Regions from separate parts of the Stenotrophomonas sp. Steno-Z1 genome, predicted to be linked through region 3. Evidence: predicted binding sites of a transcription regulator. Region 3 holds the regulator's gene; each other region holds the start of a gene.

Region 1 (9,876 bases), on a different contig from region 3:
GCGCGAGAACGTGCTCGACGTGCGCCTGCATGTGGAATTCATCGGCGTCGAGCTCGATGCCGCTACCCGCCAGCAGGTCGAGATCTACCGCAGCGGCGCCGGCAAATCCGGTGGCCAGCGGCAGAAGCTGGCCACCACCTGCCTGGCGGCCGCGCTGCGCTACCAGCTCGGCGGCGCCGAAAGCCAGCTGCCCAGTTACGCTGCCGTGGTGCTCGACGAAGCCTTCGACAAGGCCGACAACGAGTTCACCGCGCTGGCGATGAACATCTTCGAGAACTTCGGTTTCCAGATGGTGGTGGCCACGCCGCTGAAGTCTGTGATGACGCTCGAACCGTTCATTGGCGGCGCCTGCTTCGTCGAAATCAGCGGCCGCCACGACTCCGGCGTGCTGCTGATCGAGTACGACGAGGAAGCCAAGCGCTTGAAGCTGCCCGAGCGCAGCCGCCAGCAGGACGCCGAACCGGTCGCCTGACCGGTCGGCACGCCTGCGCCGCACCGGCACAGGCAATCGCGCGCCCACAACGGCAACTCCCGCGCCGGCAACGGAAATCCTGAGCCGGCACCGGAAAACCCGCGCCGGCACCGCAATCCCGCACCGGCACCGGAAATCCCGCACGGACAACGGAATCCCGCACGGGCACCGGAAATCCCGCACGCGCAATGGAATCCCGCACCGGCACCCGAATCCCGCACGCGCAACGGAATCCCGCGCCGGCACCGGAAATCCCGCGCCGGCAACGGAAATCCTGCACGGGCAACGGAATCCCGCACCGGCACCGGAAATCCCGCATCCGCACCAGAAATCCCGCACCCACGTAGAGCCGACCGTTGGTCGGCTGCTCCATCACCGGTCGCCAACCCCGGCGCCCCGGCACTCCGCTCTACGCGTTACCCGGCAAACGTATCCCAGCCCATCCGCGCGATCAGCACCACCACCAGGCCGACGAACAATTTGCGGATGAAGGGCGTGCCGCCCCGCAGCGCCAGTCGCGTGCCCACCACCGAGCCGATGATGTTGGCGGCGGCCATCGGCAACGCGAACAGCCACAGGATGTTGCCGGTCGGCACGAAGAACGAAATGGCGGCCACGTTGGTCGCCAGGTTCACCACCTTCGAGGCGGCCGAGGCACGCAGGAAATCCAGGCCGAAGAAGCGCACGAACAGGAAGATCAGGAAGCTGCCCGTACCCGGCCCGAAGAAGCCGTCGTAGAACCCGATCACCGCACCGATCGCCAAGGCCGTGACCAGCTCCTTGCGCCCGATCTCGCGCGGCCGGTGCAGCGCGCCGAAATCCTTCTTCCACAGCGTGTAGCCGAGCATCGCCACCAGCAGGACCAGCACCAGCGGACGCACCGCATCCTTGGGCAGCAAACTCACCGCCGTGGCGCCGGCAAAGGAGAACACGAAGGCGGTGCCCGCCGCGAACAGCACCGGTCGCCACGGGAAGCGCACGTTGCGCGCATAGCGGAACGCGGCCGCAGCGGTGCCGAACATCGAGCTGAACTTGTTGGTGCCAAACAGCATCGCCGGGGTGTGCTGCGGCAGCACCGTGAACAGACCGGGCAACTGCACCAGCCCGCCGCCGCCCACGGCCGCATCGACCAGGCCGGCGATGAAGGCGATCGCCACCAACCACAACAGCTCAGGGGGAACCAGCTCGAACACGGCGACACCGCAACGCAAGGCGCGCCAGCATACGCCTGGCCCCCAGCACCCGGTAGAGCCGACCGTTGGTCGGCTGCCCCGACATCGGCACAGGCCAAACGCGCGACAATGCCCGCATGAGCAATCCCGACCCCTGTCCCTGCGGCCGCCCCCTGGCCTACACCGCCTGCTGTGGCCTCTATCACGCCGGCGCCCACGCCCCCGACGCCGAGGCCCTGATGCGCTCGCGCTACAGCGCCTACGTCAAACAGCTGCCGGACTACCTGCTGGCCAGCTGGCATCCGTCCACGCGCCCGGACGCGCTGTCGCTGGACGAACCGGCCCACCAACGCACCCAGTGGCTCGGCCTGACCCTCCACCAGCACACCGTCTCCGACCTGGACCACGCACAGGTCGACTTCACCGCCCGCTACAGAATCGGCGGCGGCAGCGCGGTCAAGATGCGCGAACACAGCCGCTTCGTCCGCGAAGACGGCCGCTGGTTCTACCTCGACGCGCTGCCCTGAGCCGCCTCGCGGCTGCGCACCGCCACCGGCCGCTGCTGGCCGTGGGCGCGCACGCAGTTGCGCCCGGCATCCTTGGCCGCGTACAGCGCCTGGTCGGCCGCCTTGATCACCGCCTGGGCGTCGTCGCCCGCGCGGTGGTCGGCCATGCCGATGCTCACCGTCACCTGCACCACCGTGCCGCCGCCGCCGCGGCCACGCTGCAGGCGGCCCACCGCGTCGTCCTGCGCGCGCGCGGCGCGGTCGCGCAGCTGCAGCCGGGTGGCCTCCACCGTCGCCCGGACCGCCTCCACCGCCTCCACGCAGGCCGGGGCGGGGCGGTCCAGGAACACCAGGGCGAATTCCTCGCCGCCGTAGCGGAAGGCCCGCCCGCCGCCGCCCACCTCGGCCAGCCGCGTGGCCACCAGCTTGAGCACGTCATCGCCATTGTCGTGGCCATGGGTATCGTTGAAGCGCTTGAAGTGGTCCACGTCCACCATCGCGATCGTGTAGGTCGCGCCCACCCGTTGCAGGCACTCGTTCAAGGCGCGGCGCCCGGGCAGCCCGGTCAGCTCGTCGCGGTAGGCCATGTGGAAGGATTCCTGCAGCATCGCCGACACGATCAGCAGCAGCGCGGTGCTGGCCAGTGCCGGCAGCAGCGCCGGCGACAGGAACACCCGCGGCAGCATCGCCCATACCACCAGCAGCGCGATCAGCATCGCCGTATGCAGCGGCCGCGGCTGCCGCAGTGCCTGCACGCCCAGGCCGACCAGGGCCGCCACGAACACCAGCGTGGGCAGCTGCGCCAGCCGGCTCCAGCCGGTCGGCAGCCACGCCCAATGGTGGTCCGAGAGCAGGTCATGCATGCCCTGCGGCCCCTGCGCGGCAAGCAGGGCGAACACGCCTACCGCCGCGCCACTGACCACCCCGCGCAGCAGCAGGTCCTGGCGCAGTCGGCCGCGCTCGGGCCACAGCCCATGCAGCGCGAACAGCAGCGGCAGCCACAGCGAGACCGAGTGGAACAGCAGCGGTGTCAGCGCGGTGACCGCACCGGTGTTGAGGAAGCTGCCGACCAGGCCATGCAGCATCGCGAACGCCAGCGCGATCGCCAGCAGCAGGCACACCGCGCGCACGCGGTTGTAGATCAGGCCCAGGCCGATGCCCAGGCAGGTCAGCACCAGCGGCAGGATCCGGTGCACGGGGCTGCCCACCTCATCGGCCGGCGTGGCCCACCACAGTCCCAGCCCCACCAGCATGGCGGGCAGCAGGAACAGGTAATGGCCAGGCTGGCGTAGCAGGTGGTTGCGCAAGGACGGTTCCACGGGTGTGGGCCGGCGCGCCATGGCTGCACGTGCAAACCGGACCACACAGGCGATGGTCTTCCCGATAGCGGCCGCTGCGTATTCAACTTGAGTGCGTCACATGATCTGAGCCTTGCCATGACATGCCGCTCACCGCGGCTGGCCGATCCTGAGCGCGATGAATACCGCCGTCGCCTCCGCACCGCCGCCCGCCACAACGCATGACGCAGCACTGGCCGTCCGCTACGCCGGGATCCGCGCGCGCAGCGTGGCGCTGGCCGCCCCGCTCAGCCCCGAAGACGCCATGGTGCAGAGCATGGCCGACGCCAGCCCGAGCAAATGGCACCTGGCCCACACCACCTGGTTCTTCGAACGTTTCGTGCTGGGCAGCCGGCCCGACCACGCCCCCTTCGACGCCGACTGGCACTACCTCTTCAACAGCTATTACCAGAGCATCGGCCCGGCGCACGCGCGGCCGCAGCGCGGCCTGCTGTCGCGCCCGTCACTGGTGCAGGTGCTGGAGTACCGGGCCCGGGTCGACCAGCAGGTCATCGCCCTGTTGCAGGCCGACGCGCTCGACCCGCAGGCGCGCCACCAGCTGCTGCTCGGCCTGCATCACGAACAGCAGCACCAGGAACTGCTGCTCACCGACATCAAGCACGCGCTGTGGAGCAATCCCCTGCAGCCGGCCTACCGCGACGACCTTGCCCGCCACGAGGCGCCCGCCATTCCACTGGAGTGGCGCGACGCCCCCGAGCAGATCGTCGAGATCGGGGCGCCGGCCTGGCCCACGCACCCTGCCTTCGCCTACGACAACGAATCCCCCGTGCATCGCGTGCTGGTCCCGGCCCACGCGCTGGCCAACCGTCCGGTCAGCAACGCCGAGTACCGTGCGTTCATCGAGGCCGGCGGCTACCGCGACGTCACCCTGTGGATGAGCGAAGGCTGGGCGCTGTGCCAGGCCGAAGGCTGGCAGCACCCGCTGTACTGGGACGACGCGCTGGAACGCGAGTTCACCCTGGGCGGCTGGCAGCGATTGGATCGGCATGCGCCGGTCTGCCACCTCAGCTATTTCGAGGCCGACGCCTATGCGCGTTGGCAAGGCGCGCGCCTGCCCACCGAGTTCGAATGGGAAGCCGCCGCCGCCGGCCAGCCAGCGCACGGCCATTTCGCCGACGCCGACCGGCTGCATCCCGGTGGCGCCAGCGCGCCAGGGCAGGGCACCGACACCGCCTTGTTGCAGCTGTTCGGCGACGTCTGGGAATGGACCAGCAGCGCCTACGGCGCCTATCCGGGCTTTCGCCCCTTTGCCGGCAACCTCGGCGAATACAACGGTAAATTCATGAACGGCCAATGGATCCTGCGCGGCGGCAGCTGCGTGACCCCCGAGGGGCATGTACGTGCCAGCTACCGCAACTTCTTCGCACCGTCGGCGCGCTGGCAGTTCTCCGGCCTGCGCCTGGCGCGGGACCCGGCATGAGTACGGTAAGCGACGCGCTCGAGGCGCTGACCGACCTGCAGCCGGACCGTGCGCGGATCACCGCCGACATCCTGCAGGGGTTGTCCCAGCGGCCGCGCCAGTTGCCATCCAAGTACTTCTACGACGCACGCGGCTCGGCCCTGTTCGAACAGATCACCCGCCAGCCCGAGTACTACCCCACGCGCACGGAACTGCACCTGCTGCAGGACTGCGCCGCCGATATCGCCAGCGTGGTCGGCCCGCGCCTGCACGTGGTCGAACTGGGCAGCGGCAGCGGCCGCAAGACCGAACTGCTGCTGCACGCGCTGGCCGACCCGGTGGCCTACACGCCCATCGAGATCTCGCGCGCCGCCCTGCTGGCCAGCATCGCGCGGCTGGCCGTGGCCCTGCCGGACATTGAAATGCTCCCGGTCTGCGCCGACTTCACCGGCCCGGTGCAGGTGCCCGAGCCCCAGCGTGAGCCCGCACGCCGGCTGGTGTTCTTCCCCGGCTCCACCCTGGGCAACTTCGCCGCGCCCGAGGCCGTCAGGCTGCTGCAGGCGATGCGCCAGACCATGGGCGCTGATGGCATGGCCCTGATCGGCATCGACCTGCACAAGGACCCGGCGCTGATCGAAGCGGCGTACAACGATGCCGCCGGCGTCACCGCCGCGTTCACCCTCAACCTGTTGGCAAGGCTCAACCGCGAAATCGGCAGCGACTTCGACCTGGACGCCTTCCAGCACCGCGCCCGCTACAGCGTGGAGCGGCTGCGGATCGAGACCGAGCTGGTCAGTACCCGCGCGCAGACCGTGGACGTGGCCGGGCAACCGTTCGACTTCGCCGAGGGCGAGGCGATGACCGTGGAATACAGCCACAAGTACACCGAGGCCGCGTTCGCGGCGCTGGTGGCCCAGGCGGGCCTGCAGGTCTGCACGCGCTGGAACGCCCGCGATCCCGCCTTCGAGCTCGCGCTGCTGCGCCCGGTCTGACGCACTCCCGCCGCGGCGCACTGGCTGCTCACCACCGCGCGGGATCCGCAGGCCATCGCCGTGGCGATCGAACAGCACAAAAAGACCCCCCAAGTTCTGGGACGATGCCCGCTTCGTGACCACCGTGCTGATCCAACCCGGCGTGGACGCAGTGTCGCGCCCGCGCTCGATGCCATTGCCGTGAGCGAACTGATCCGCGACCTGGAAGCCCTGCGCGCCTGAGCCGCCTCTCCGGCGCACGCTGCACCGCCGGTAGTGCGCTGGCGGTCATGCGGGGGCTGCCGTTCGCCGATATGCTATGGACGCATGGAAGCGGTTGCGTTGTGGCCACCGCGCAGGCCAGGGAGTAGTACGGACGTGATGCGTCGATTCGAACTCGTGGAAGGTACCGCCAGCAAGTTCTGGGAAGTGGAGCAGGACGGCAGCGACTTGAACGTGCGCTGGGGGCGCATCGGCACGCAGGGGCAAAGCCAGACCAAGTCCTTCGCCGATGCCGCCAAGGCCGCGTCGGCGCTGACCAGGCTGGTCAACGAAAAAACCGGCAAGGGCTACAGTGAAACCGGTGCCGCGGCCACGCCCGCGATCGCTGCCACCGCGCCAGCCACGGCCGCGCCGCGCGCCGCCAGGGCGCCCCAGCCTGCCGCCGCTGCACCTGCACCTGCACCTGCACCTGCACCCAGCGTTGCCCCTGCGGCCCCCACGCCGGTGGCCAACGCCGATGAAGAGGCGGCAACGGCCTTCGAGCATATCCGCCAGGCGCTGCTGACCGGCGCGCTTGCACCGGGCGAGTCGCTCACCGTCACCGGCCTGCGTCGCCGCGCCGGGGTCAGCGAGGTGGGCGCCCAGCTCGCCTATGCGGCGCTCCGGGACGCGGGGATGGTCAGTCGCTGGAGCACCCAGATTGCCAAGGATGCACCGGCCGCCGCGGCCAACCCCGGGGCGGACTGCTTCACCGCCGTTCCGGTGGCCGCGGCGGACCTGCCGCATGACCCCAGCCTGCCGCCGTGGCTCGCCCAGGGCGCGCCGGTGCGCATCACCCCGCAGCACCTGGCGTTGATGTATGCCTCGCGTCGCTTCCCGGCCCGATTGCCCGCGCACGACCCGGCCGCCCTGTGGCAGGCCTTCGCCACCCAGCTCAACGTGGATGTCGATGAGGTGCGTAGCGACCCGGCCCTGCTGCCGGCCCTGCGCAGGATGGTCGAACGACTGCGTGCCCAGGTGCCTGCGCCGGACCGCGATGCCGACCTGATGCTGCTGGTGATCGCGCTCAACAACCACTACGGGCACGAAGCACTGTTCGCCGACACGGTGCATTGGCTGGTGGCCAGCCACGGCCTGGAGCAGGTGGTGGCGATGCTGCTGGATGCGCAGCACATCCAGATCGCCAGCGAGTACGACCATTCCACCCAGCGGCATACCCTGCGCTTCCATGGCCAGGTCGATGAGCCGTTCGGTTCGCGCTGGAGCGCCCCGCTGGGTGCGGCCGAGGATGCGCTGCGCAGCCATCTGTCGGTGGCCGACGAAGCGGTGTGGCAGGCCTGCGTGGAGCGCATCGGTGGTCATCTGCCGCACGTGGTGGCCTGCCGGCAGCCGGCGTTGCTGTTGCTGCTGCCCGACGCACCTGCGCTGGCCCACGCGCTTCTGTTGGCGCCGGGCGCCGCTGCGGCGCTGCACGAAAGCGCCCATTGGCTGATGACCATCGCCACCGATCCGGCCGCCTGCGCGGTGGCCATGCGCCTGCGGCCCAACGAAAAATTCTGGAACCATGCGCGTTTCGCCGCCACGGTGCTGGTGGAACGCGGCGTGGCGGCACTGCCGTTGCTGGCGACCGGCGCCATCGTCGAAGAAGCCGGCGATGCGCTCGCCCATATCGGTCTCCCCGATGCGGTGGACGCGTTGGCGCGTGCGGCCAGCAGTTCCAAGCATGCGCTGGCCCGGCTGGGGCTGGCGGTCAATCGCTGGCCGGAGGCCGCGCTGGTGGCCATCTCGCGCGTGGTCGCCGCCGGTGGCAAGGACGCCGGCCTGCTCACCCCGACGCTGGTGCAGCTGCTGCGCGCGATGGGCGAGCGCGTCGTGGCCGTGGAGCCGTGGATCGAGCCGGCCGCGCTGGCCGTGATCCAGCGCCAGCGGGCCCTGCTTGGCGGACCGCAGGAGACGGCAGGGCACGACGAACTGCCGCCGGTGCTCGCCGCCGCGCCCTGGCGCCAGCCGCGTACGCGCCAGGCGCAGGCCGTGCTGGACGTGCCATTGCTGCCGGTCGAGCCGGTGGAGCACTGGGCGCCGGGCACACGCGACGCGGCGATGCAGCTGGGCAACTGGCAGGCACAGCGCATGCAGGAGTGCCGCCAGCAGCCAACGCGCGCCGCCGACGAGATCGGCTTCACCCTGCGCGATGAGGCGCTCAAGGCGCTGAACGCCCAGGCTGCCGCGGCCATCGTGGTGCGCGATACCGCGCAGCTGGTGAGCCTGTGGCGGGACATGGTCGCCGTGCGCCGCCGCAGCCAGTATTACTGGTTCTGCCTCTACCCCGAATACATCGACGCCCTGCCCGAGGGCATGGCCGCGCCGTTCTGGAATGCGATCGCCGGCGAAACCGAAAGCGGCAGCATCTCGCGCATGGTCGCATCGCATGGCCTGGCGGTACTGCCCGCCCTGATCACCATGGTCCGCAGCAAACCCACCGACTGCATGGCCGATGCGCTGCATGTCGGTGCGGTGGAACTGGCCCTGCCGGCCGCACGCGCGTTCGCCAGGCTCAAGACCGTGCGCGACATCGGCCGTCAGTGGCTGCTTACTTACCCCGAACACGCCGCTGCCGGCCTGCTCCCCGCGGCCTTCGGCAAGGCCGGCGAGCTGCGCGACAGTGCCGGTGCCGGCGTGCGCCTGCTCGCGGCCCAGGGCCATGAAGCGGTGTTGCGCGAGGTGGCCGCGCGGCATGGCCGCGACGACGTGATGCAGGCGCTGCAGCAGGTGCTCGACGACGACCCGCTGCAGCGCTATCCCACCCGGCGCAGCAAGCTGCCCGAGTTCTGGGCGCCCAGCGGCTGGCGACGGCCGCTGTTGCACAACGGCAAGGCGCTCGGCGAGGAGGCCATCGACCTGCTCGGCGAAATGCTTACCTTCCCCACCAACGAAGAGGTCTACGCCGGCATCGGCCAGGTGATCGCGGCCTGCCGCCCCGACAGCCTCGCCGACTTTGCCTGGGACCTGTTCGGTGCCTGGCTCAATGCGGGTGGGTCCGGCAAGGAAAGCTGGGTGCTGACCGCGCAGGGCCTGCTCGGCAACGACGACACCGCCCGCCGCCTCACGCCCTTCATCCGCACCTGGCCGGGCGAGGCCGCGCATGCCCGTGCGGTGTTGGGGCTGGATGTGCTGGCGACCATCGGTACCGACGTGGCGCTGATGCAGATCAACGGCATCGCGCAGAAGATCAAGTTCAAGGGCCTGCAGGACAAGGCCCGCGAGAAGATCGCGGCGATCGCCGAGGCACGCCAGCTCACCACCGAAGAACTGGAGGACCGTCTCGCCCCGGACCTGGACCTGGACGAACACGGCACCCTGCGCTTGGAGTTTGGTCCGCGCGCCTTCAAGGTCGGGTTCGACGAAGCGCTCAAGCCCTACGTGCGCGAGATCCTCGCCAGTGGCGACGGCCCGCGCCTGGAAGATCTGCCCAAACCGAAGAAGAGCGATGACCCCGCGCTGGCCAAGGCCAGTGTCGAGCGCTTCAAGACGTTGAAGAAAGACGTGCGCACCATCGCCAGCCAGCAGGTGCTGCGCCTGGAGCTGGCCATGTGCGCGCGCCGGCGCTGGACTCCGGCCCTGTACCGCGCGTTCCTGGTCGAGCACCCGCTGCTGCGCCACCTGGTGCAGCGCCTGGTTTGGGGCGTGTACGCGGTCAGCGACGGCCAGTCGCATGGCGGCACCCTGCAGGCCTGCTTCCGGGTGGCCGAGGATGGCAGTTTCACCGACGCCAACGA
Region 2 (9,876 bases), on a different contig from region 3:
GCTATCTGGCCCACCTCGACCGGGCACCCCGCATCCGCACCGTGGAGAAGCGCAACTGGCGGGAGCAACTGCTGCGCCTGTGATCCGTGCCGGTCGGCCGGATGCCCACGCCGTGGGCCGGTCATCCCCCATAGCGCCAATTGCTACCTGCGGGCCTGCTCGCAGTGGTCGCGCAGGCTCACGCCCAGCGTCGCGCGGAAGGCGCGCAGGAAGGTGCCGGCGTGCTTGAAGCCTATGGCGAGCGCCGCCGCGTCCACGCCCATCTCGCCACGCCGTACACGGCGGGCGGCCTGTTTCAGCCGCACCTGCGTGCCGAACTGCAGCGGCGTGCAGCCGTAGGCGGCCAGGAACGCTTCGGAAAAATAGCGCACGGGCATGCCCAACCGGTTGGCGAGCTCGCGTGAAGGGACGGCGCGCTCGGTATGGCCGTGCATGATCAGGCAGGCGGTCTGCAGCGTGGCCAACACCTGCTGCCTACGCGCTGGCGAGTGGCCCGGGCAGTGTGCGGCGCGGGCCGCGATCCCGCGTTGCTGATCGGCCATGAGCAGCAGCAACGGGCGCAGATCCGCATGGCCCTGCGCCTTGCTGGCCGGTGCGGACGCGCGCCGACGCCACAGCTGGATCGCCATCCGCAGTTCGGCCGCTGGCATCTGGCCAATGCCGGGGTACATCGGCCCGGCGCCTGTGCCCAGTGCCTCCAGCGTGTCGGAGGACAGGCAAACGCCGGCGCAGATCCCGAGGCGGCCCGCGCGCAGCAGCGGCGTCGAATCGGGGCCGAGCATGAGCCATCCGCCGCGACGCAGTTCCAGCCGGCCCTCGCGGCCCTCGATGACGGTCCTGCCGCGCAGTTGCACCCACAGGCTGGTGACCCCGGCCGGTATCCGCAGCGGCGGCCCGGATGCAAGCACGGCAACCGGCCGCGCGTTCAAGGTGACAGGCGCTCAAGCACGGCGGTGCAGCCTGCCGGTGCCCACTCGTTGTGGGGGGCTGCACGCGACGCGCTGGTCGTGCACTGCCAGCCCTGATCGACGCTGTAGTCGAGGGCGACGAAGTCGAGGAATTCGCCGCCGCAATACAGGTGTGCCGTGCGGGCGGGAACGATGATGTCCACCACGATGGTGGTGCAGAGCGAGGACGTTCCCTGCAGGCCGACCGCGCCGGGGTTGCTGACGTAGTCGCCCTGCGCGCCGGTGTTGACCAGCCACTCGGCGCCGGCCTTGCCGTGCGAAAGTTCCTCCAGCATCGCGCTGATGCGCGAGCGTGCGGTGTGGTGCCGGTAGCCGGGAACGGTGACCGCCAGCAACACCGCCAGGGCGCCGATGGCGACGATCAGCTCGACCAGGGTGATGCCGCGCTGGCGGTTGGCCCGGGGGCGGGATCGATTGAGATGGAACATTTCGTTTCTTTGAAAGCGCGGGCGGTCTGTACGGCGGACGACGTGCTCTTTGCCCGAATGGGCATTCAACGCGTACCGGGTAGGAGACCACCCCACCCCCAGGCACACCATGCAAGGAGTGGTAAAAGCGGTTTCAGTGACGGGTTTTGCAACGATTCCGATGCGACACGCCGCGCACAGGGTCCCGCAGGGACCCTGCTGCCGGCATCGCGCCGTGGCGTGCTCGCCCCTGCCTAGACCAGGCGCAGCGGCGGATGCCCAACGTGCGCCACGTGGCCGCCGGCCGCGCGTGGCGCGCCCTTGCCCGCATCCACCCGGAACGCCGCCACCGTCTGCAGCAACTGCGTGGCCTGCTCTTCCATGCTGCGCGCGGCCGCGGAGGCTTCTTCCACCAGCGCGGCGTTCTGCTGGGTGCTCTGGTCGATGTGATCGACCGCCTGGTTGATCTGGCCGATGCTCTCGCTCTGCTGCTGGGCCACCGCGCTGATCTCGGTGACCAGTGCGCTGACCCGCTTCACGTTGACCACGATCTCATCCATGGTGCGCCCTGCACTCTCGACCTGGCCGGTGCCGGTGCCCACCTTCTCCACGGAGTCGGCAATGAGCTGTTTGATCTCCTTGGCCGCACTGGCCGAGCGCTGCGACAGTTCGCGGATCTCGGTGGCGACCACGGCGAAACCACGGCCATGCTCACCGGCACGCGCGGCCTCCACGGCGGCATTCAGCGCGAGGATGTTGGTCTGGAAGGCGATGCCGTCGATCACCCCGATGATGTCCACGATGCGGCGCGACGATGCGTTGATCAGCGCCATCGTGGAGACCACTTCGTGCACGACGTGGCCGCCCTGCGCAGCCACGTCTACCGCGCCGATCGCCAGTTCGCTGGCCTGGCGCGCGTTGGCGGCGGTCTGCTGCACGGTCGCGGTGAGGCCCTTCATCGAGACCGCGGTTTCCTCCAGCGACGCCGCCTGCTGCTCGGTGCGGACCGACAGGTCGCTGTTGCCTTCGGCGATCTCGCTGGCGCCCACCGCGATGGTATCGGCGGCGAACTTGATCTGGCCGATGATCGTGGCCATCGCATCGACCAGCGCGTTGATGCCTTCGCACAGCTCGGCGATGTGGCCGGTCTTGTCCGCGGTGGCGATGTGCCCGGTGAGGTCGCCGCCCTGCGCCGCGGCCACCACCTCGCGGGTCTGCGCGACGGCTTGCTGCATGGCCTGGCTGTCGCGCACCTGGGCGGTGATGTCGGTGGCGTACTTGACCACCTTGAACGGACGCCCGTTCATGTCGAAGATCGGGTTGTAGGAGGCCTGGATCCAGACCTCCCGGCCGCCTTTGCCAAAGCGCCTGTACTGGCCGGCGTCATACTCGCCGCGCCCCAGCTTCTCCCAGAACTGGCGGTATTCCAGGCTCTGGCGGTGCTCGGGGTCGACGAACATCGCATGGTGCTGGCCACGCACCTCGTCCAGCGTGTAGCCGGTGGTGGCCAGGAAATTGTCGTTGGCCGACAGGATGCGGCCATCCAGGCCGAACTCGATCACCGCCTGCGATTTGTTGATCGCCGCCAGCTGGCCGGAGACATCGGCGGCCTGCTGCATCTGCGCGGTGATGTCGGTGGCGAATTTCACTACCTTGTAGGGACGCCCATTGGCATCCAGCACCGGGTTGTAGGAGGCCTGGATCCAGATCTCGCGGCCGCCCTTGCCCAGCCGGCGGTACTGCCCGGCGTCGTACTCGCCGCGCCCGAGCTTCGCCCAGAACTCCCGGTACTCCAGGCTCTGGGCAAGGGCCGGGTCGACGAACATCGCATGGTGCCGGCCCTGGATTTCCTCCAGCGCGTAGCCCACGGCCTGCAGGAAGTTGTCGTTGGCGTGGAGGATGGTCCCGTCCAGGTCGAATTCGATCACCGCCTGCACCCGGTGCAGCGCGGCGACCTGCGCCTCCAGCTCGCGCTGGCGCCGCTGCTGGGCGGCATCGGCGGTGCCGCGCGCATCGCGGCGGGCTACGAACGGTGCAACCAGTGCGCGCCACGGCGAAACGCCGGCGTCGGCAACCTGTTCCTGCACATGCGCATGCATGCCTGAAGTAAGCATCATCTGATCCTCGGTGCCCGGTAGCTGGTGGGATCCGGCGGGCAACATGCCCGCCGGCACATCGGTTGGCTTGGGGACGTGCGAAGACACCCGTGGGCTGGCGTCATTCCTGCGGCTTGTACAACATGGTCCTGCTTCCTGCAGACGCTGTGTTGCAAAGGCACGCGGTCCCGGCCACACGAGCGGGGGGGCAGCCAAGGGCCAGCGCGGACCCACGCGAAGGTGGCTCCAATACCCGTATCGACTGGCGTTGAGGAAAGTTTAGGGCGGACCAATCAAAGGGGGCGGCCCGGGCGGCGGGCTCAGCCCTCGCCGCCCTCGCTGGTCTCGACCGCGTCCAGCGGGTCGCTGGCCTGGCCGAGCGGCACCTCGACCTGGACGTTGTTCTTGCCCAGCGCCTTGGCCCGGTAGCACTGGGCATCGGCGGCGGCCACGGCCGAATCCACGCTCATGTTGCCGCCGATCGCCGCGATGCCGATGCTGGCGCCCACGCTGAGCCGCTGCAGGTCCCACGGGATGGTCAGGCTCCGCACCGATTCGAGCAGGTCGCTGGCGATGCGGCGGGCGCGCTTGAGCGAGCAACCGGCCAGGATTACCGCGAACTCGTCGCCGCCCAGCCGGGCCACGATGTCCGAGTCGCGCACCCCATGGCGCAGTACGTTGGCCACCGCCCACAACATCGCGTCCCCGGCCAGGTGGCCGTGGCTGTCGTTGATCGGCTTGAAGTTGTCCAGGTCGATGAACATCAGCGAGGCCGATTGCCCGGTGCGGGCCACCCGGGTGATGGCCTGCTGCAGGTGCGCCTCGAAGCCGCGGCGGTTGCTCAGTTCGGTCAACGGGTCCACCTCGGCTAGGTGGCGGGCCTCGCGCTGGCGGGCGCGCTGCTGGGTGACGTCACGGATCACCCAGACCGCACCCGTGACCTGGCCATCCTCGCCACGCAGCCAGGCCCGGGTCACATCGACCGGCACCAGCTGTGCCCCCACCGACAGCAGCAGGTCCGAGTGCAGGTCCACCGCGTTGCTGTCCGGGTCCAGCAGCACCGCGATGTCCAGGGGCGACCGCGGCGCGTACTCGGTGGTCAGCTCCATCACGTCCTGCACCTGGCCATGGGTCAGCGGCGCGGCCCCCTCACCCGCCAGCGCGCGGGTCGCGGCGGCGTTGGCATATTGGATCTGGCCGTGCAGGTCCAGGGTGAGCACCATGTCGGCCACCGCATCCAGGGTGACCCGGGTGCGCTGTTCGGAGTCGCGCAGTTGCAGGCTGCTCTGGCGCTGGGCGGTGACGTCCTGGATCTGCGACACGAAATGCAGCGGTTCGCCGTGCTCCGAGCGCACCAGCGACACCGACAACCGGCCCCAGACCACGTTGCCGGCCCTGCCCAGGTAGCGCTTGTCCATGTGGTAGTGCTCGCGGCGCCCCGCCAGCAGGTCGCCGACCAGCGCCAGGTCGGCATGCAGGTCGTCGGGGTGGGTCAGGGTCTGGAAGTCGATCTCCAGCAACTCGGCACGGGTGTAGCCGAGGATGCCGCACAGGGCATCGTTGACGTCCATCCAGCGCCCTTCCAACGACACCAGCGCCATGCCCAGCGCCGCCGAGGAGAATGCACCGGAGAATTTCTCGGCCGCCAGGTAGGCCTGCTCGCGCACTTCGATCATCGGGGTGATGTCCACGGCCATGCCCACATACCCCAGGCGCTGGCCGCCGGCACAGTTGAGCGGGCTGATCGACAACCGGACCTGGCGATGCTCGCCATCCTTGCGCACGAACGTCCACTGGTGCGACCAGGTGCCCTGTGCGGCCTGGGCGGTGAGCGCCTCGAAGACGGTCGGCATGCGCCCGTCCGCGTCGGCCTGCGGGCGCAGGTAATCCATCATTTCGTCGGGGTCGTGGAACAGGCCGGGGTTGGCCTTGCCGATCACGTCCTCGGCGCTGTAGCCCAGCAGCTTCTGCGCGCCGGTATTGAACAGGTTGATCACCCCGTCCACGTCGGTGGCAATCACCGCCACCTCGTCGGACGCATCCACCACCGCCTGCAGGCGCTGGCGCATGTTGGCCGCGTCCTGGCGCGCGTTCTGCAGGTCGGTTACATCGGCATGCGCGCCGGCCATCCACAGCGGGCGCCCCGCGTCATCCCACTCGTAGACGCGACCGCGGTCCTGCACCCAGATCCAGTGGCCGTTCTTGTGCCGCATCCGGCACAGGCTGTCGTAGTGCGGCGAGCGTCCTTCCATGTGCTCGTTGAGCAGCGCGTTGGACTGGGCCAGGTCGTCGGGATGGACCAGCCGGAAGAAGGTCTCCGGGGTGATCGGAGCCAGTTCGTCGCGGGTGTAGCCCACGATCTGTGCCCAGCGCTCGTTGACCCACATCCGCCCGTCCTGGATGTTCCACTCCCAGGTGCCGGCGGCGGTGCCCTCGATGATCATCTGCAGGCGCCGATGGCGCTCGGTGATGTCGCGCAGCGCGGGGTCGCCGCCAGACCCGATGTCGGTGCGATCGTGGCTCACCGGCACGCCCACGCGCGCGGCGTCGTGCGCGATCGCACGGCGTTGGGCCCCGCCCGGTCCTCCGGTCCTGCCTGCTGCACTGTCATCTGGCCTCCCCGCCCGAGCCCCAGCCTACGGGCATTTGAGGGGAAGTGTGACCAAAGCGGGGTGAAACCAGAAGTGCCGCCGCCAGAGCAGCCGCCCGGACAGGCCGGGGGCCGCACGCGGCGGGCCCCCGGCACCCTGCCCGGCGGAGGCTCAGCCGCCGCGTTTGGCGCGGGCGAAGGCGTCGGCCAGGGCGTTGTTGGCGGGCGGCGCGGCGCTGCCCGGGCGCGGACCGGACGGGCCGCCACGGCCGCCATTGCGCGGGCCGGCCCCACCACCGTCACGGCGGCCACCGCCTGCGCCGGCCGGGCGCGCATCGCGCTCGCCGGGGGCCTTGGCCGGGGCCGGGGTGTCATCCAGGCGCCGGGTCAGGGCGATGCGCTTGCGCGCCACATCCACCTCCAGCACCTTCACCTTGACGATGTCGCCGGCCTTGACCACATCGCGCGGGTCCTTGACGTAGGTGTCCGACAGCGCGGAGATGTGGATCAGGCCGTCCTGGTGTACGCCGATGTCCACGAACGCACCGAAGGCGGCCACGTTGCTGACCACGCCCTCGAGGATCATCCCGACCTTGAGGTCCTTGAGTTCTTCAACGCCCTCGGCGAACTGCGCCGCCTTGAACTCCGGGCGCGGGTCGCGGCCGGGCTTTTCCAGTTCCTTGAGGATGTCGCGCACGGTCGGCACGCCAAACGTCGCATCGGTGAACTGTTCGGCCTTGAGCCCGCGCAGGAAGCTGCCATCGCCGATCAACGCCTTGATCGGGCGCGCGGTGGCGGCCACGATGCGTTCGACCACCGGGTAGGCCTCGGGATGCACCGAGGACGCATCCAGCGGCTGGTCGCCGTCGGCGATGCGCAGGAAGCCGGCGCACTGCTCGAAGGTCTTGTCGCCCAGGCGCGGCACCTTGAGCAGGTCCTTGCGGCGCTTGAACGGGCCGTTGTCGTCGCGGTGGCGCACGATGTTCTCGGCCACCGTCGAGGACAGCCCGGACACGCGCGCGAGCAGCGCGGCCGAGGCGGTGTTGACCTCCACGCCGACCGCGTTGACGCAGTCTTCCACGCGCGCATCCAGCGCGCGGGCCAACCGGTACTGGTCCACGTCGTGCTGGTACTGGCCCACGCCGATCGCCTTCGGCTCGATCTTGACCAGCTCGGCCAGCGGGTCCTGCAGGCGGCGGGCGATGGACACCGCACCGCGGATGGACACGTCCAGGTCCGGGAACTCCTTGGCCGCAAACTCCGAGGCCGAGTACACCGACGCGCCGGCCTCGCTGACCACGATCTTCTGCAACCGGGCATCGCCCAGCGCCTTGATGACGTCGCCGGCCAGCTTGTCGGTCTCGCGGCTGGCGGTACCGTTGCCGATCGCGATCAACTCCACGTTGTGCTTCTGGCACAGCTGCTTGAGGGTGTGCAGCGACGCGTCCCACTGCCGGCGCGGTTCATGCGGGTAGATGGTGTCGGTGGCCACCAGCTTGCCGGTGGCGTCCACCACGGCGATCTTGCAGCCGGTGCGGATGCCCGGGTCCAGCCCGAGCACGGTCCTGGGGCCGGCCGGCGCGGCCAGCAGCAGGTCCTTGAGGTTGTCGCCAAACACCGCGATCGCCTCGGCCTCGGCCTTCTCGCGGGCCTGGTTGAACAGGTCCAGCAGCAGGTGCATGTGCAGCTTGGCACGCCAGGTCAGGCGGCACGCATCCAGCAGCCAGCGGTCGCCGGGGCGGCCCGCGTCGCGGATGCCGGCCTTGTAGGCGACGCGGCCTTCGGCGTACACGTGGCCGGCCTCGGCATCACTGCCGGGGTCCAGTTCCAGGAACAGGATTTCCTCGCGGCGTGCGCGGAACAACGCCAGCAACCGGTGCGAGGGGATCTTCGCCAGCGATTCGGCATGATCGAAATAGTCGCGATACTTGGCGCCCTGCTCTTCCTTGCCTTCGGCGACACGGGCGCGGATGACCCCGTTCTCGCCCAGCCAGCTGCGCAGCTCGCCGACCAATGCCGCATCTTCGCCCCAGCGCTCCATCAGGATGGCGCGGGCGCCTTCCAGCGCCGCCTTGGTGTCGGCCACGCCCTTGTCGGTATCGACGAAGGAGGCGGCAACGACCTGCGGGTCCCGGGTCGGATCGGCCAGCAGGCCGTCGGCCAGCGGTTCCAGCCCGGCTTCACGCGCGATCTGGGCGCGGGTGCGGCGCTTGGGCTTGTACGGCAGGTAGAGGTCTTCCAGGCGCGACTTGGTGTCCGCGGCGAGGATATCGTTGCGCAGCTCGTCACTGAGCTTGCCCTGCTCGTCGATGCTGGACAGCACCGCGGCGCGGCGGTCTTCCAGCTCGCGCAGGTAGGTCAGGCGCGTTTCGAGGTTGCGCAGCTGGGTGTCGTCCAGGCCGCCGGTGACTTCCTTCCGGTAGCGGGCGATGAACGGGACGCTGGCGCCTTCGTCCAACAGGGCGATGGCGGCACGCGCCTGGGCAGGCTGGGCGCCGATTTCTTCGGCGATGGTCTGGGCGATCTGCTGGGCGAGCTTGATGTCAGGCATTGCTTCCGGCCGGAGCCGCAGTACGGAAAGACCCGATTGTGGCAATGCATGGCGGCGGGGGGAAGGCGTTGACAGCCGGCACCTAACCTGTCGCCAATGGCGGGCGGTGCCGACCGCGGGCCGGCACTACCGGCTCATCGATAAAGCTGCGACGTGCGTTGATGGACCAGGTCGTCGCGCATCGACTCCAGCGCCATCACCCGGATCCGACCAATCCCGGGAAGCTCCATGAACCGTTCGGTGTAGATCTCCGGCCCAGCGTCGGTATCGGCCCGTGACTTGCTGAAACCATGGGGCACCAGCCCCTTGTCGCCATCCTTGCTACCACCGACATAAAGAACGATTGCCATGTGATGTGTTCCTCCAATAAAGCATCGTGCATATACAACAGCCACCAGCTTAGCGCGGCGAACCTGACTGATACGTCATTTAGCCTAATAACCATTGTTTGCATGCAGATGACGTCGCATTGCACGACGTTTTATTTACGCGGATTTAACGGCCAGATAACGCTACGGCCACCAGCCGCGCCCGGTCATCGCATACACATCGGCGGCCCGCTCGAACGGATTGCGCGCACTGACGCCCCCGCAGAGCAGGTACACCGGCAGGTACAGTGGCCCCAGTACCAGGTACTGGTAGACATGCGCGCGTTCGTGGTCGTGCAGGCCGATCACCGGCTCGGTGCACTCGCCCGCCTGGTGGGCGTAGGTGCGGCACGGCACGTCCAGCACCGGGCCGGTGTGCAGGATCACGTTGCCCAGGGTGATCGCCCCGCCCGGCCCCCACGGCCACTCACGGAACACCACCGCCAGGTCGCGCTGATTCCATGACGCACGCGCACCGGCCAGCATGCCTGCCAGGCCGGCAACCAGTCCGATCAGGGTGTTGGGCGCAGTCCACAGCGCACCCAGCCCCTGCAGGATGCGCAGCGCCGGCGTGGGCAGGCTCAATCGGCCTCGTTGGGGATCAGCAGCCACAGGATCAGGTAGACCAGGATGCCGGGGAACGCCGCCGACAGCACCGAGACCAGCACGAACAACACCCGCACCAGGGTGGAACTCCAGCCGAAGCGGTGCGCGATGCCGCCCATCACCCCGGCGATCATGCGGTCGTTGAGCGAGCGCGACAGCGGTTGCGGGGTGGCATTCATGGCAGCGGTCTCCGGCAGCGGGCGATGGCGGACTGTAGCGCGGACGATGTCTACGGCGTGCGTTGGCGCAGGGCCGTCAAGCGGGCGCCGAACCAAACCGCGGCGGTCTGC
Region 3 (9,876 bases):
AGCGGGACGCGGATCATGAAGCGGCTGCCGCGGCCCAGTTCGGATTGGATCTGGATCTGGCCGCTGAGTTCGCGGATGCGCGACTGCACCACGTCCATGCCGACGCCACGGCCGGAAATATCGGTCACTTCCTGCTTGGTCGAGAAGCCGGGCAGGAACACCAGGTGCAGGCATTCCTCGCTGCTCAGGCGGGCAGCGGCTTCGGGATCGATCAGGCCCTTCTCGCGCGCCTTCTGGCGCAGCCGTTCCGGATCGATGCCGGCGCCGTCATCCTGCACTTCGATGCTGACGTAGTCGCCTTCCTGCTGCGCCGACAGGCGCACGTGGCCGCTGCGCAGCTTGCCCTGGGCTTCGCGCAGCTCCGGGGTCTCGATGCCATGGTCGATGGCGTTGCGGACCAGGTGCACCAGCGGGTCGGCGAGCGCTTCGACCAGGTTGCGGTCCAGTTCGGTTTCCGCGCCGACCAGCTCCAGCTCGACTTCCTTCTTCAGGTTGCGGGCGACGTCGCGGGCGACCTTCGGGAAGCGCGAGAACACCTTGCCCACCGGTTGCATGCGGGTGCGCATCACCGCCGACTGCAGGCGCGCGGTGGCGATGTCCAGGGTGGACACGGCGCGGTCGAGTTCTTCGTCGTGCAGGCGCGCGCGCAGGGTCTTGAGGCGGTTGCGCGAGAGCACCAGTTCGCCGATCAGGTTGACGATGGCGTCCAGGCGCTTGGTGTCCACGCGCACGGTGTGCTCGGCTTCGGCCACCGGCTTGTTGGCCGCCGGCTTGGCCGGCAGGGCCGGGGCGGCGGCGGGTGCGCGCGGGGTCGGTGCGGCGGCCACGGCCTTGGCGCCCGGGGCGGCGCCGCCGTGCAGCTGGTCCAGCAGGGCCTCGAATTCGTCTTCGCCGATCAGGCCGTCATTGGCCTTGTTCGCCGGCGCCACGGCGGTGGGCGCGGCGCCACCGTGCAACGTGTCGAGCAAAGCCTCGAACTCGTCGTCGGTGATCAACTCGCCGCTGGTCGGTGCCGCCGCAGCGGCGGCCACCGGCGCCGGCGTGGCCGGCCCGTTGACGTCGAACTGCGCGATCAGCTCCGGCGGGGCATAGCCGGGCTCGGTGCCGGCCGAGACCGAATCGAGCATCGACTGCAGGTAGTCCAGCGATTGCTGGGCCGCATCGAAGTGATGGGCCTGCAGCACCGCCTTGCCCGACCGCGCCATGCCCAGGGTTTCCTCGGCGGCGTGGCACAGTTCGACCATCGCCTGGATGCCGAGGAACCCGGCACCGCCCTTGAGGGTGTGGAAGCCGCGGAACACCGCGTTGAGCTGGTCGCTGTCCTGGGGCGACTGCTCCAGCGACACCAGCTGTTCGCCGAGGCGATCCAGGATTTCCTGGGCCTCGAGGATGAAATCGGCGGCAATATCGTCTGGAACAGCGCTCATGGTGTTACAGCCCCAAATCGGAAAGCAGGTCGTCAGCGTCGACCTGTGACACCTGGTGGCGATCCAGACCGTTCACGGCCGGGCCGGCCAGGCCGTTGTCGCGCTTGTGCGCGCTGTCGTCCTGCGGCGGCAGGCCGAGCGCGCCGAAGCCCTCGTGCACGCGGCGCACGATGCCCACCACGCGGCGGATGATCTGCCCGGTCAGGTCCTGGTAGCTCTGGGTGAGCGCGATCTCGGTGAGGTTGTGGCGGATCCGGTCCAGCTGCTGGTCCTGGTCGGCCGTCAAGCCATTGGCGCGCAGCTGCTCGGTGAGCGTGCGGCATTCCTCGGCCAGGTCCAGGGTGCGGTGGGTGGCCTGCTCGGTCATCGCCACCACGTGGTCCAGGCGTGCGCAGGCATCGTCCAGTTCGCCGGCCTCGCTGGGCAGGCTGGGCAGTTCGCCCAACGCCTGGCCCAACTCGCGGGCGAGCCGGTTCAGCCCGGCCATCATCGGCTGGGTACGCAACGCGGCCAGCGCGTCGATTTCCCGCCGCCAGCCGGCTTCGTCGCCGCTTTCCAGCGCGGCCAGGGCATCCTGCAGGCGCTGCACCAGCGCCGATTTGTCGCGGAGGGTTTCCATCAGGCGCTCGCCGCCAGGCGTTCGAAGATCTTGCCGAGCTTTTCTTCCAGGGTCTGGGCGGTGAACGGCTTGATGATGTAGCCGTTGACGCCGGACTGGGCCGCTTCGATGATCTGCTCGCGCTTGGCTTCGGCGGTCACCATCAGCACCGGCAACGTCTTCAGCTTGGCGTCGGCGCGGATCGCCTTGAGCAGGTCGATCCCGGTCATCACCGGCATGTTCCAGTCGGTGACCACGAAATCGAACGACTGGCTCTGCAACAGAGACAGCGCGGCATGCCCGTCCTCGGCTTCGGCCGTATTGGTGAAGCCCAGATCGCCCAGCAGGTTCTTGACGATACGACGCATGGTCGAGAAATCGTCGACGATCAGGATACGCATGTTCTTGTTCAAAGCACTTTCCTCGGTATCAATGGTTCTCGAGGCCGGCGTCGGCCGCCTCGAAGATCTTCAGTCGGCCACGCAGGCGCAGGACCGCCTGGCCGTGGATCTGGCAGACGCGCGACTCGCTGACACCGAGTACCGCGCCGATCTCCTTCAGATTCAGTTCCTGCTCGTAGTACAGCGACAGCACCAGCTGCTCGCGCTCGGGGAGCAGCCCGATCGCATTGCCCAGCTCGCGGCCGAATTCGCCGCGCTCAAGCACCTGCTGCGGGGTCGGACCACCCTGGGCGACGGTATCCAGCTCGCCCTGGTCTTCGATCCGCGACTCCAGGCTCAGCACCTGGCCGCGCGCGGCGTCTTCCATCAGCCGCAGGTAGTCCGGCAGGGGCATGTCCATCGCCGCGGCCACTTCGGTGGCGCTGGCGGCACGGCCGGTGCTCTGCTCCAGGCGGCGGATGGTGGAGGCGGCGTCGCGGGCGCGGCGGTGCACCGAACGCGGCACCCAGTCGCCGCGGCGGATCTCGTCGATCATCGAGCCGCGGATGCGGATCGAGGCATAGGTTTCGAACGAGGCGCCCTGGTCGGCGTCGTAGCTGCGCGAGGCCTCGATCAGGCCCATCATGCCGGCCTGGATCAGGTCATCCACTTCCACGCTCGCCGGCAACCGGGCGGCCAGGTGGTGGGCGATCCGCCGGACCAGGTCGGAGTGCTGTGCGATGCACTCGTTGGCGGCCGTGCGTTGCACCTCTTTGTATTGTGCGGCGCCTTTCATGCGGTCACCCCGCGTTGCTTGAGGATGCGTTCCAGGAAGAATTCGACCCCGCCTCGCGGCTCGGTCGGTGCCTGCCAGCGGGCGGTGCGGCGGGCGATCTCGGTGATCGCCTGCGCGGCCGGGCTGGACGGGTAGGCCTTGACCACCGGCTGCTGGCGCTGCACCGACAGGCGCAGCCAGTCGTCCTGCGGCACGCAGCCCAGGTAGTTGAGCGAGACATCAGCGAGGAACTTCTCGCAGACCCGGGTCAGCTTTTCGTAGAGCACGCGGCCTTCGTTGGGGTCGCGGACCATGTTGGCCACCACCTGGATACGGTCCACGCCGCGCTCGCGCGAGAGCACCTTGATCAGCGCGTAGGCGTCGGTGATCGAGGCCGGCTCGTCGCAGACCACTACCACGGTGTCCTGCGCGGCCTGGCAGAAGGTCAGCACGCCGTCGGTGATGCCGGCGGCGGTGTCCACCACCATGAAGTCCAGCTCACGCTCCAGTTCGGAGAACACGTTGACCAGGCCCACGTGCTCGGCCGGCTGCAGCTCGGCCATGTGGCGGCGGCCGGACGCGGCCGGCACCACCAGCACGCCGCCCGGGCCTTCGAGGATCACTTCTTCCAGGGTGCAGCGCCCGGCTACCAGGTCGGCCAGGGTCACCTTGGGCTGCAGGCCCAGGATCACGTCGATGTTGGCCAGCCCGAGATCGGCGTCCAGCAGCAGCGTGCGCTTGCCCATGTCGGCGAGCGCCACGGCCAGGTTGGCCGACACGTTGGTCTTGCCCACGCCGCCCTTGCCGCCGGTGACGGCGATGGTGCGCACAGGGCCCAGCGGCTGGCTGCGGGTGGCCGACAGCGGGAAGGTCTTGGTCAGCTTGGCATACTCACGCGACGGCATGGTTCAACTCCGGGTTGCAGGGCATATCGGCCGCGCGGCGCAAATCTTCAAGGCGAAGTACAAGATTGGCCGCACTGGCCCGGTGCAGGTCTTCGGGAACGTCCTGGCCATCGGTGACCCAGGTGATCGGCAGGCGGTGGTCCACGGCCACCGACAGGGCGGTACCGAAGCGGCCGGTTTCGTCCAGCTTGCTCAGCACCACGCCCTGCGGGTTGGCGGCGCTGAAGCGGCGGACCACTTCGTCCATGTCGCCAAAGCTGGTGTTGGCCGGCAGCACCAGCAGGGTGCGGATCTGCTGGGCGGCGCGCAGCCAGTGCAGCTGGGCAGCCAGGGCGCGGTCGCGCGGGCCCAGCCCGGCGGTGTCGATCAGCACCAGCTTGTAGTCCTGCAGGCGCTCCAGCAGCTGGTTGAGGTCGCTGCCGCTGTTGGCCTCGTGCACCGCGATGCCGAGCTGGCGGCCAAAGCCGTAGAGCTGCTCGCGGGCGCCGATGCGGCCGGTGTCGGTGGTGACCAGGGCCACGTCGCGGGCGGCGTGCTTCTCGGCGAAGCGCGAGGCCAGCTTGGCGATGGTGGTGGTCTTGCCGGCGCCGGTCGGGCCGACCAGGGCGATGATGCCGCCCGATTCCAGCGGGTCGACCGGGGCGATCGGCAGCTTCTTGGACAGCAGGCCGAGCATCAGCCCGCGGCCGCGGTGAGCTTCGGTGTCCAGCGGGATCTGCATGGCCACGTCGCGGCTGATGCCGGCGTCGAAGCCGTATTCGTCCATCAGGTCCAGGGCGGCGGCACGCACCGGCGAGCCGCGCAGGCGTTCGTCGGTGAAGCGGTGCATCTCGCGTTCGATCACCTGGCGCATGCCGGCCACTTCATGGCGCAGCTGGCGCAGTTCTTCGTCATCGCGCGGCACCACCACCAGCTCGGCGGCGGGCAGCGGCTGGGCCTGGACCTGGGCCGGTTCGGCGGGGGCCGGCAGGGCCACCGGCGCGGTTGCGACCGGCGCGCTGCCAACCTGTTCCTGGACCATGGCCGGCGCGTCCAGGCGCGGCTCGAATGCCATCGGGGCCGGCACGGCGGCCTGCACCGGTGCCGGTGCGGCGACCATGGCCGGGGCCGGGGCCGGGATCGCCGGCACGGTGACGCTCACCGGCAGCGGCGGCATCGCCACCTGTGCCGCAGGCACGTGCATCTGGAAGTGCGGTTCGTCGTCCAGCGGCGGGTCGATGATGAAGCGCGCGCGGTTGATCGGTGCCGGTGCCGGTGCGGCGACCGGTGCAGCCTCGACGATCGCGGCCAGCGTCTCCACCGGCGCCGGGGAGGCGGCCGCGGCCTGTTCGACGTTGAACGGGGCGAAGATCTGCTCCGGCAGTGCGGCAGCGCGCAGCGACGGGGCGACGGCCTGCGCCAGGGTGGCGGCAAAGCCGGTGCTGCCGCGCGGCGGCACGATTTCGTTGGCCGAATCCAGGGTGCGACCGGTCGCGCCGACCGCGGCGCGGGCCAGCGCGGCCACGGCGGAGGTGGTGGCGGCCACCGGCTCGGCGGCGGCGACGGGCTTGCGGCGGGTCACCGCGGCGATCACCGCATCGGCGGCATTGCGCGGTCGCGGTGCCGGCGCCGGCGCCACATCCTTGCGGGCCGCTTCCAGGGCACGCTGCACGGCGCCTTCGTCATAGTTCGCCGCGGCCACGATCTCCACGCCTTCCTCGATCCGCCGGTTGGACAGGATCACCGCATCAGGACCGTGTTCCTTGCGTACCAGGTTCATGGCCGAGCGCATATCGGAGGCGACGAAGCGTTTGATTTTCATGCTGTGGTACCGGGACTGGGGCGGCGGGGTGGTGGAAGGGAAGCGCTGGTTGTCGGTGGTCTGCACGGTCCGGGTTTCCCTTTATGTCCTGCTGCGTTGATATCGAATGGGGGTGTGTCTGTTTTCTGGCGCATCACCGTCGGGGTTCCGGCGTCAGCTGATCGTGCCGACCAGCTTCAACCGTTTGTCCTCGGGTACCTCGCTGTAGGCCAGCACCGACAGCGAGGGGACGCTGTGGCGCACCAGCCGTGCCAGCGCGGCACGCACCGGGCCTGGTACCAGCACGACCGCCGGCTCGTTCTTCGCTTCCTGCTTGCCGACGCATTCGGCCAGGCTTTGATGCAGTCGCTCGGCGAGTCCGGGTTCCAGCGCGGCGCCGTTGCCCTGCGTGGACTCCTGCAAGACGCGTTCCAGTTGTGGGTTGAGGGTGAACACCGGCAGCTCCGCCGACATCCCGGCGATCTCCTGCACGATGAAACGGCCCAGCGCGTTGCGCACCGCCGCGGTCAGCACCGAGGGGTCCTGGCTGTTGGGCGCGTTCTCGACCAGCGACTCGACGATCTTGCGCAGCTGGCGGATCGGAATGCGCTCGATCAGCAGGTTCTGCAGCACCCGCACCACCGCCGACAGCGGCAGCGACTTGGGCGTGAGGTCTTCGACCAGCTTGGGCGCGCTCTTGGCCAGGTTGGCCAGCAACTGCTGCACTTCTTCGTGGCCGAGCAGCTCGGGGGCGTGTTCGCGGATCAGGTGCGACAGGTGGGTGGCCACCACCGTAGCCGGGTCGACCACGGTGTAGCCCATCGATTCGGCGTGCGCGCGCTGGTGCGGCTGGATCCAGGTGGCGTCCAGGCCGAAGGCGGGGTCCTTGCCGGCGATGCCGTCCAGTGTGCCCAGGGCGCTGCCCGGGTCGAGCGCGAGTTCGCGGTCGGGGTGGATGTCGGCGGTGGCCACCGGCACGCCGTGGATCAGCAGGCGGTAGCCGCTGGCCGGCAGTTCCAGGTTGTCGCGGATGTGCACCGAGGGAATCAGGAAGCCGATGTCGTGGGTGAGCTTGCGGCGCACGCCCTTGATCCGCGCCATCAATTCGCCGCCCTGGTTCTTGTCCACCAGCGGGATGAGCCGGTAGCCCACTTCCAGGCCCAGCGGGTCGACCGGGCGCAGTTCGTCCCAGGTCAGCTCGGCGGTGGGCGAGGGCGCCGCGCCGGGCAGGCCCAGGGTTTCGCCGCGGCCGGCGGCCGGGGTCTCGGCGACGCGCTCTGCGGCGGTGCTCTTCTTCCAGGCCTTCCAGGCCACGAAGCCGAGGATGGCGGCCAGCGTCAAGAAGGCGACGTTGGGCATGCCCGGGACCAGGCCGACCACGCCCATGATCGCCGCGGCGATGGTCAGCGCACGGTACTGGCCGAACACCTGGCCCATCATGGCCTGGGCCATGTCCTGCGAGCGCGAGGCGCGGGTGACCAGCATGGCCACCGCCGAGGACACCAGCAGGGCGGGCAGCTGCGCCACCAGGCCGTCACCGATGGACAGCAGGGTGTAGGTCGCGGCGGCTTCGCCGAACGGCATGCCGTGCTGGAGCACGCCCACGGCCAGGCCGCCCAGCAGGTTGATGAACAGGATCAGGATGCCGGCGATGGCGTCGCCGCGGATGAACTTGCTGGCACCGTCCATCGCACCGTAGAAGTCCGCTTCCTCGCGCACTTCTTCGCGCCGGGCCTTGGCCTCCTCACGCGTCAGCAAACCGGCGTTGAGGTCGGCATCGATGGCCATCTGCTTGCCGGGCATGGCATCGAGGATGAAGCGGGCGGTCACTTCCGACACGCGCCCGGCACCCTTGGTGATGACCACGAAGTTGATGATGGTCAGGATCGCGAACACCACGATACCGACGGCGTAGTTGCCGCCGATCACGAACTCGCCGAACGCGGCGATCACCTTGCCGGCCGCCTCGTGGCCGTTCTGGCCGTTGAGCAGGATCACGCGGGTGGAGGCCACGTTCAGCGCCAGCCGCAGCATGGTGGTGATCAGCAGCACGATCGGGAAGATGGTGAAGTCCAGCGGGCGCTTCACGTACACCACCGCCAGCAGCACCATCAGCGAGATGGCGATATTGAAGGTGAACAGCGCATCCAGCACCGGGGCGGCCAGCGGCACCACCACCATGGCCAGCAGCGCCAGCACGATCAGCGGGGCGCCCAGGCCGTTGCGGATCATGTCCAGGGCCTTGCGTGCGTTCATGCCGGCACCGGCGGGCTGGGCGCTCACGGGCGGCCTCCCGTGCCGAACTCATCCACATCGATGCTGGGCGCAGCCGGCATCGGCCCGCCGCGCCAGGTGCGCAGCTGGTACACGTAGGACAGAACCTGGGCCACGGCCGAATACAGTCTCACGGGAATTTCCTTTCCAAGTTGACCTTCCCGATACAAGGCGCGTGCCAAAGGCGGGGCGGAGACGATGGCGACCTTGTTGCCGTCGGCCACTTCACGGATGCGCAGGGCGGTTTCGTCCACGCCCAGGGCCACCACGGTGGGGGCGCCCATCTTGCCGCCCTCGTACTTGAGGGCCACCGCGTAGTGGGTGGGGTTGACCACCACCACGTCGGCGGTGGGCACCGCTTCCATCATCCGGCGGTTGGACAGCTGCTGCTGCAGCTGGCGGATGCGGCCCTTCACCTCGGGGCTGCCCTCGCTTTCCTTCATTTCCCGGCGCAGCTCTTCACGGGTCATCTTCAGCTTGCGCATCCAGTTCCAGCGCTGGTACGGCGCATCGATGGCGGCCAGCAGCATCATTGCCCCGCCGGTGGCCAGCATCAGCTTCAGGGTGAAGCCCAGGCCATGCACCATGGCCGCTTCCAGCGGCTGGTTGAGCAGGTCGCGCAGCGGCCGGATGCCGTGCCAGACCACCAGCCCGGCGGCGGTGCCGACGAAGGCGATGCGCAGCAGCGACTTGGTGAATTCGGCGATCGCCTCCGGGCCGTACAGGCGCTTCATGCCGGCCATCGGGCTGAGCCGGGTGAAATCGGGCACCAGCGACTTGTTGGACCAGCGCAACCCGCCCATCACCACCGGCGCCAGGAAACTGGCCAGCAGGCAGATGAGCACCAGCGGCCACATCGCCAGCAGCAGCTGCAGCAGCAGCTGGCCGAAGTGCCCGAACAGCGCCTGCGGATGCATGCGCAGGCCCGGTTCGGGGCTGAGCGCCAGCGTCATCCAGGCCTTGGCGCCGCTGCTGATGCTGCCCGAGTAGGCCATCAACGCCAGCACGCCGGAGCCGAACACCGCCGCCGTGGCCAACTCCCGCGAGCGCGGGATGTTGCCCTGCTCGCGGGCATCGCGCAGGCGTTTTTCGGTCGGTTGTTCGGTTTTTTCGCCGGCTTGTTCGTTCTCGGACATGGGCTGCACGACACGGGGGGGTACCCAGGGTGGTGCAAGAACCGTTCCGTGACGGGGCGCCGGACGTTCGCCGGCGGTCGGCGGTCGGCGGTCGGCCGGGGCGCGACCCTACCGGCGGCTGGCGCTGCCGGTATAGCCGGCCGCCACCTCCACCCGCGGCCGCGGGTGGTCGTGCAGTTGCATGAAGCGCTGTGCGTCCACCGGGCGGCCCAGCAGGTAACCCTGCAGGTAGTCGCAGCCCAGCCGCTCCAGGTAGGCGCGCTGCCCGGCGGTTTCCACGCCTTCGGCCACGATGTCCATATCCAGCGCGTGGCCCAGGGCGACGATCGCCGAGATGATCACCACGTCTTCGGAGCTGTTTTCCAGGTCGCGCACGAACGCGTGGTCGATCTTGATCTCGGTGGCGGGCAGGCGCTTGAGGTACAGCAGGCTGGAATAGCCGGTGCCGAAATCATCGATGGAGATGCCCACGCCCAGGCTGGCCATCGCCTGCAACAGCCTGAGGCTGGCATCGGTGTCGCGCATCACCGTGCTTTCGGTGATCTCCAGCACCAGCCGCCGTGGCTCCAGGCGATGGGTCTGCAGGACCTGGCGCACCTCC

Evidence for each region. Region 3 encodes FliA, which starts transcription of late flagellar genes. Its sites were predicted from a motif close to TAAAGTTTNNCNNNCNNNGGCCGATAA; they were not measured.
Region 1: a site for FliA is predicted at 3,534-3,560, ahead of AC06FD_RS19300 (GGDEF domain-containing protein). Genes of this name have one in related genera too.
Region 2: a site for FliA is predicted at 3,727-3,753, ahead of AC06FD_RS04965 (methyl-accepting chemotaxis protein). Genes of this name have one in related genera too.

The regions. Positions count from the first base shown of each region.
Region 1 covers NZ_JBWJPB010000011.1:89,457-99,332, forward strand. The annotation lists gene AC06FD_RS19285 (ATP-binding protein) at 1-472, shown strand, start outside; gene AC06FD_RS19290 (sulfite exporter TauE/SafE family protein) at 889-1,665, opposite strand; gene AC06FD_RS19295 (YchJ family metal-binding protein) at 1,782-2,171, shown strand; gene AC06FD_RS19300 (GGDEF domain-containing protein) at 2,150-3,403, opposite strand; gene egtB (ergothioneine biosynthesis protein EgtB) at 3,627-4,928, shown strand; gene egtD (L-histidine N(alpha)-methyltransferase) at 4,925-5,899, shown strand; gene AC06FD_RS19315 (hypothetical protein) at 5,960-6,121, shown strand; gene AC06FD_RS19320 (DUF4132 domain-containing protein) at 6,260-9,876, shown strand, end outside.
Region 2 covers NZ_JBWJPB010000001.1:1,134,598-1,144,473, reverse strand. The annotation lists gene AC06FD_RS04980 (NIF family HAD-type phosphatase) at 1-83, shown strand, start outside; gene AC06FD_RS04975 (AraC family transcriptional regulator) at 144-854, opposite strand; gene AC06FD_RS04970 (pilin) at 926-1,396, opposite strand; gene AC06FD_RS04965 (methyl-accepting chemotaxis protein) at 1,630-3,492, opposite strand; gene AC06FD_RS04960 (PAS domain S-box protein) at 3,792-5,996, opposite strand; gene AC06FD_RS04955 (Tex family protein) at 6,234-8,612, opposite strand; gene AC06FD_RS04950 (hypothetical protein) at 8,747-8,962, opposite strand; gene AC06FD_RS04945 (hypothetical protein) at 9,125-9,565, opposite strand; gene AC06FD_RS04940 (PspC domain-containing protein) at 9,562-9,765, opposite strand; gene AC06FD_RS04935 (YfeK family protein) at 9,816-9,876, opposite strand, start outside.
Region 3 covers NZ_JBWJPB010000007.1:21,269-31,144, reverse strand. The annotation lists gene AC06FD_RS16175 (chemotaxis protein CheA) at 1-1,427, opposite strand, end outside; gene AC06FD_RS16170 (protein phosphatase CheZ) at 1,432-2,046, opposite strand; gene cheY (chemotaxis response regulator CheY) at 2,046-2,438, opposite strand; gene AC06FD_RS16160 (RNA polymerase sigma factor FliA) at 2,455-3,201, opposite strand; gene AC06FD_RS16155 (MinD/ParA family ATP-binding protein) at 3,198-4,085, opposite strand; gene flhF (flagellar biosynthesis protein FlhF) at 4,072-5,886, opposite strand; gene flhA (flagellar biosynthesis protein FlhA) at 6,040-8,121, opposite strand; gene flhB (flagellar biosynthesis protein FlhB) at 8,145-9,275, opposite strand; gene AC06FD_RS16135 (putative bifunctional diguanylate cyclase/phosphodiesterase) at 9,384-9,876, opposite strand, start outside.